3 regions of the Mucilaginibacter paludis DSM 18603 genome follow, and region 1 is predicted to be linked to each of the others. Evidence: riboswitches for the same ligand, from Rfam matches in the RefSeq annotation. Region 1 holds a riboswitch; each other region holds the start of a gene.
What was found. A riboswitch is a leader RNA that binds a small molecule or an ion and turns the genes downstream of it on or off. The one in region 1 is predicted to bind S-adenosylmethionine.
Positions count from the first base shown of each region.

Region 2: it holds a riboswitch for S-adenosylmethionine, as region 1 does, so the genes downstream of both, MUCPA_RS27375 (O-acetylhomoserine aminocarboxypropyltransferase/cysteine synthase family protein) here and MUCPA_RS35345 (cysteine desulfurase family protein) in region 1, are expected to answer to the same signal.
Region 3: it holds a riboswitch for S-adenosylmethionine, as region 1 does, so the genes downstream of both, metH (methionine synthase) here and MUCPA_RS35345 (cysteine desulfurase family protein) in region 1, are expected to answer to the same signal.

Region 1 is NZ_CM001403.1:8,364,563-8,366,767, forward strand. Features, by position in the region: gene MUCPA_RS35340 (glycoside hydrolase family 25 protein) at 1-688, shown strand, start outside; SAM riboswitch class I at 1,076-1,190, shown strand; gene MUCPA_RS35345 (cysteine desulfurase family protein) at 1,277-2,205, shown strand, end outside.
Region 2 is NZ_CM001403.1:6,523,201-6,525,405, forward strand. Features, by position in the region: gene MUCPA_RS27375 (O-acetylhomoserine aminocarboxypropyltransferase/cysteine synthase family protein) at 3-1,322, opposite strand; SAM riboswitch class I at 1,576-1,687, opposite strand; gene MUCPA_RS27380 (trans-sulfuration enzyme family protein) at 1,785-2,205, opposite strand, start outside.
Region 3 is NZ_CM001403.1:3,356,479-3,358,683, reverse strand. Features, by position in the region: gene MUCPA_RS14060 (murein L,D-transpeptidase catalytic domain-containing protein) at 1-463, shown strand, start outside; SAM riboswitch class I at 531-641, shown strand; gene metH (methionine synthase) at 824-2,205, shown strand, end outside.

The DNA.
Region 1 (2,205 bases):
TTGGATAAACGATATTGGCGAGGATATTAACTACCGGCATTACAAAAGCTTCAATGTACACGTATCAGAAAAATACAGCATTCATGGTATTGACGTATCTTACGCGCAGGGTAAAATAGACTGGCAAAAAGTGAAGCAGATGGAAGAAAACGGATTGCACGTTAGCTTCGCTTTTATTAAAGCTACCGAGGGCGAGAATTTTGTTGACTCGTACTTCCAGCGTAACTGGCGCGAGGCTGCCAAAACCGGTATCATTTGCGGTGCTTACCATTACTTTAGGCCGGGCAAAAGCGGAAAGCTACAGGCAAAACTATTTTTAAAAACCGTTAAACTCGAAAAAAATGATTTGCCCTTGGTAGTGGATGTAGAACAGCTTGACGGAGTTGCCCCCGAACAAATGCGCGTTACCTTAAATGATTTTTTTGCCACCATACGGCATAAAACCTATATTAAACCTATCATTTATTCGGGCCTGAGTTTTTACCAGGATTACCTCAAGGGCTATTATGACGAATATCCACTATGGATAGCCCACTATGATAAACCCGAAACGGATGTTAACCGGGCCGCCAACTGGCAATTTTGGCAGCACACCAGCAAAGCAACCGTTAACGGCATTCATCATGTGGTTGACTTTGACACCTTTAAAGGCGATAGCGTAGCTTTTAGAAAGCTATTGAAGCCATAGCGCTATGGCAAGATGGCTTATCCAGGAGTTAGTTAATTAATGGGAATTATGGTACGAGTTTGAAATTCATTGAGCTCAGGCATGATACGATTCAGTTTTACAGCAAGCAAGCATTGCAGCATACTTGAGAGAAGCATGTACTGTTCGGATTCATTCAGGCTATATGTTCTCCCCCCGCTCCAACTGATACTTAATTACCTTACAGCCTGTTGTATAAAGAGCATCAATTATCTATCTGCTTAATAGCAGCAACATCCCTCTGTGTTTACATCCCGATCCATTTAAGCTCTAAAAGCAAAAAATAAAATACTTTCACAAATATATATAAAATCTATAGACTTTATATATATTTGTATGGTCATTCAAATGGAATGCTTGTTCTTTATATACTTATCCAGAAAGACTGAGGGAATGGCCCGATGAAGTCTTAGCAACCTGTACAGCTCTTGCTGCTAAAAGGTGCTAACTCCTACCCCATCAATACGCGGGGGAAAGATAAGTTGACAGTATATTTTACTGGTCATCAAGCTGCTGCCGCTTTCCGGATAAGTTAATACATGTAGTTTAACTTATAAAACATTATCAACAATGAAAATTTACCTGGATAACGCCGCCACCACCCCGCTTGAACCACAAGTTTTTGAAGCCATGACTCCCTTTTTGTTAAATCATTTCGGTAATCCCTCTTCACAGCATCATCATGGCAGAGAAGTTAAAAGCGCAATTGAAGAAAGCAGAAAAATTATTGCCCAGCAGATTAACGCATTGCCCGAAGAAATCATTTTCACCTCAGGAGGAACTGAAGCAGATAATATTGCCATCCTTTCTGCTGTACAATTTGGCGCTGTTAAACATGTCATCACCACAAGTATGGAACATCATGCCGTTTTAAACACGTTAGAGGCTTTAAGAGTTAAAGGTGATATTCAAATCAGTTTTGTTAAAAACGATGAGAAGGGAAACCTGGATTATGCCGGTTTAGAGTTGCTCCTCAGAACCAAATCGCGCAGCCTGGTTTCTATTATGCATGCCAATAACGAAATAGGCAATATCAATGACATTGAAAGGATAGCCTTGCTTTGTGAAAAATATGATGCCTTGTTTCATACCGATACCGTTCAGACTATGGGCCACTACCGCTTTAATTTGAAACAGTGCAAAATTCATTTCCTAACCGCTTCTGCCCATAAATTCCACGGACCCAAAGGTATTGGTTTTTTATATTTCAGGAAAGGACTCAAATTAACACAACTGATTAAGGGCGGAGGACAGGAAAACAGTTTAAGGGCCGGAACGGAGAATATCGCAGGTATTGTTGGGCTGGCTTCGGCTTTAAAAATTGCTAACCTGCACCTCAAACGCGACCACGATTATATCTTATCCATCAAACGATATTTAAAAAAGCGGTTAGTTGATGTTATTCCGGATATAAAGTTTAATGGAAACTCATCCGACGACGACCAAAGTTTGTATACCGTACTGAGCGTAAACTTTCCGTACTGTTGTGCGTATCCTGA
Region 2 (2,205 bases), 1.8 Mb from region 1:
TTTTATGCTTCCTCTAATTCCAGGTGTTTAATTTTGGCAAAAGCCTGTTCAAAGTCAGCCTTAATATCGTCAATGTGCTCAATGCCTACGGCTACCCTTAATTGGGTTGGGGTAACACCGGCGGCGGCCTGCTCCGTATCTGATAATTGCTGATGTGTTGTGGCCGATGGTTGGATGATCAAGGTTTTTGCATCGCCCACGTTAGCCAGGTGACTCACCAGTTGTAAGCTGTTGATAAACTGACCGGCATTTTCTTTTTCGCCCTTAATCTCGAAAGATAATACGGCGCCAAATCCATTTTTAAGATATTTTTTGGCCAATTGATGGTGTGCCGATGATTCGAGCCCCGGATAATTTACTTTGGCTACCTGCGGATGATTTTCCAACCATTTAGCAAGTTCTAACGCATTATCAACATGGCGCTGAACGCGTAAAGACAAAGTTTCCAAACCCTGGATGAGCAGGAAAGAGTTAAATGGCGATTGCGATGAACCGAAATCGCGCAGACCCTCAACCCGGGCACGGATGATGAACTGGATATTGCCGAAGGGGCCGCCAACGCCAAATACATCAGCGAAAACCAAGCCGTGATAACCTTCGGAAGGCTCAGTAAATTGTGGGTACTTGCCGTTGCCCCAGTTGTAGTTGCCGCCATCAACAATAACGCCGCCAATGCTGGTGCCATGGCCGCCAATCCATTTAGTGGCCGACTCAACCACCACATGAGCGCCATGCTCTAAAGGGCGGAACAAATAACCACCTGCGCCAAATGTATTATCAACTATTAAGGGCAGATCATATTTATTGGCCAGCGCGGCAATTTTTTCAAAATCAGGAATGTTAAAGCCGGGGTTGCCAATAGTTTCAAGGTAAAGCGCCTTGGTATTGCTATCTATCAGTGCTTCGAAGCTTTCGGCGCTGTCGTCGTGGGCGAAACGCGCTTCTACCCCTAAACGTTTAAAAGCTACTTTAAACTGGTTATAAGTGCCACCGTATAAAAACGGAGAGCTTACAAAGTTATCGCCCACCTGTAATATATTGTTCAGGGCAATAAACTGCGCCGCCTGGCCCGATGCTGTGGCTAAGGCAGCAACGCCACCTTCAAGTGCCGCAATGCGTTTTTCAAACACATCGGTAGTGGGGTTCATGATGCGGGTGTAGATATTGCCAAACTCTTTCAACGCGAACAGGTTGGCACCATGCTCGGCATTTTTAAAAACGTATGATGTAGTTTGGTATAAAGGCACAGCGCGTGAGCCTGTTGTAGGGTCTACTTCCTGACCTGCATGTAATTGTAGTGTTTCAAATTTTTGAGTTGACATGGGATGTTGAATTTTAAGTTTTCAGAATTAATTTTTGGATGTTAGATGAATGATTTCAAAGGGTGCCCGCACCCCTGGAAATTGTACACCAATTTTTCAGTAATTGAAAAAGGCGCTTCCCGTCGTTTAGCAGCTTAACAAGCAACACATACACATTGGGCTATTTGAGATAGCAACCAACACATACTCGCGACGGAAATCTTTCCGGTAATTAAAAAAATCTAAAAGCAACAACAGTATTTTCATGGTTGTACATTTATATTCCCCGATGATCCATTCACCGGGCCAGGATTTGGCACCTTCTCCGTTCCGGAGGGTTGCCAGTGGGTTAATGAGCCTGATCTCTCGCCACTTCTTTATAAATCAAACCTTTTGAGGGGCATGATCTTGGTATCGCTACCAAATAATGTTTCAAATATAGGATACAATCATCTATTATGCAAAACAATATTTTGATGTATTTTATATCGTGTTGATAGCCAGTGATATATCTTCTATCAAGTCGTCGATATTCTCTAACCCGACAGATACCCTGAGCAGGTTTTTAGGTGTTTGGGTATCCGGCCCTTCAATCATCGCTCTATGCTCAATCAGGCTTTCAACGCCGCCGAGGCTGGTGGCCTGGGTAAATAATTTCAGGGCGTTAACCACTTTAGCAGCTTTATCCGCGCCGCCTTTAACACAAAAGGAAAGCATGCCGCCAAAGCTTTGCATTTGCTGTGCGGCTATGGCGTGCTGCGGATGCGTGGCTAATCCCGGATACATTACCCGTTCAACTTTTGGATGTTTTTCTAAAAATTCGGCCAGTAGCTGTGCATTTTGTACATGGCCCTTCATGCGGTAGGGCAAGGTTTTAATGCTGCGTACCAGCATATAACAATCC
Region 3 (2,205 bases), 3.4 Mb from region 1:
TACCCGCTACTGTATCCTGATTGATATGAGCCTGCCATCGGGTACCAAGCGCTTTATGGTATGGGATTTTACCAAACAAAACATTTTACTTTCGGGCTTAATCAGCCACGGTTGTGGCCGCAGCCCGTGGTCGGGCGTCTGGAACAAAGACCATCCCTCTTTCAGCAACCGCGACGGCAGCCATTGCACCGCCTTGGGCAAATACCAAATTAACGACCGCTCATACAGCGCCTGGGGCATACACGTTAAATACTTTTTAACTGGTTTAGATACCAGTAACAACAACGCCCTGGTGAGGCAGGTAGTCTTCCATTCCTGGGAGAAAGTACCCGAAAAGGAGGTCTATCCCGATGGTACGCCCGAAGGCTGGGGTTGTCCCGCCATATCAAACAACGTGATGAAACAAGTTGATGCCATGCTCCGCAAACAGAAAAAGCATGTACTGATGTGGATATACAGCTAAAAGTCATTATAGCATACGCCACATAACCCGCTATTGCACAATACAACTTTATTATGCAACTTTGCAATGCTTATAGAGAAAGACGGAGGGATTAGACCCTGCGATGTCTTAGCAACCTGTACTTACAAGGTGCTACATTCTACTGCAACCAAACTTAGCGGTTGCAGACAGATAAGCGAAAGTCAACATCAACACCCGACTTTTCGATATAAGCTTGTTTTGGATTACACTGATTTGATTGGATTACACCGATTGTTGATTTGGATTACGCTGATTGTTATCTGTGCGCGAGTCTCCCAAAATCGATGAAATCATCAAAAGAATCAGTGAAATCATCAAAAATCGGTGGAATCACAAAAAATGGATATCAGACAAGAACTACAAAAACGCATACTGATTATTGACGGGGCAATGGGTACCATGATACAGCGGTACCAGCTTACCGAAGCTGATTTTCGTGGAGAACGTTTTAAAAATCATCATTCAGACTTACAGGGTAATAACGACCTGCTCAATATCACGCGCCCTGATATTATTAAAACCATCCATGCGGAATACCTGGAGGCCGGAGCAGATATTATTGAAACCAATACATTCAGCACCCAGGTGATCTCGCTTGCAGATTACCACCTTGAAGAACTGGCTTACGAGCTGAGCTACGAAGGTGCGCGCATAGCCCGCGAAGCTGCCGACGAATACACTGAAAAAACACCGCATAAGCCTCGCTTTGTTGCCGGTGCCATTGGCCCCACCAACCGCACGGCATCCTTATCGCCCGATGTGAACGACCCTGGATACCGCGCCGTTACTTTTGACGACCTGGTTGCAGCTTACTATACCCAGGTTCGTGGCCTGGTTGATGGCGGCTCGGATGTACTGCTGATCGAAACTATTTTTGATACGCTGAATGCCAAAGCGGCCATATTTGCCATCAAACAGTACGAGAACGAGTGTAAGGCAGCCGGTAAGGATTATCCTGCCTTCAGGCCAACTGGCGGTATCATGATCTCGGGCACTATTACCGATGCCTCGGGCAGAACTTTATCCGGGCAAACCGTAGAAGCATTCTGGAACTCCATCCGCCATGCCAACCTGTTGTCTGTAGGGTTAAACTGCGCTTTGGGTGCCAAAGAGATGCGTCCGCATATCGAGGAGCTTTCCGCCAAGGCAAGTGTTTATATTTCCGCCTACCCCAACGCGGGTTTACCCAACGAGTTTGGCGCTTACGACGAGGCTCCACACGAAACCGCGCATTTGGTTGAAGATTTTATGGCGGCTGGCCTGGTTAATATTGTTGGCGGTTGTTGTGGCACCACGCCCGATCATATCAGTTGCATTGCTAAAAAAACAGAAAGCTTCCCGCGAAGGCAAATACCGAAGGTTGAAACCTTTATGCGCCTGAGCGGCTTAGAAGCCATCACACTTACCCCCGAAAGTAATTTTGCCAACGTGGGCGAGCGTACCAATATTACCGGTTCGCCCAAGTTTTCTAAACTGATTTTGGCCGAAGACTACGAAGGGGCGTTGGTAGTGGCCCGCCAGCAGGTAGAGGGCGGTGCCCAGGTGATTGACGTGAATATGGACGAGGGCATGATCGATTCGGAAGCGGCCATGACCAAGTTCATGAATTTAATTGCCTCTGAGCCCGATATAGCTAAACTACCCATCATGGTCGATTCTTCTAAATGGAGCGTGATAGAGGCTGGCTTAAAGTGCTTACAGGGTAAAGGGATTGTGAACTC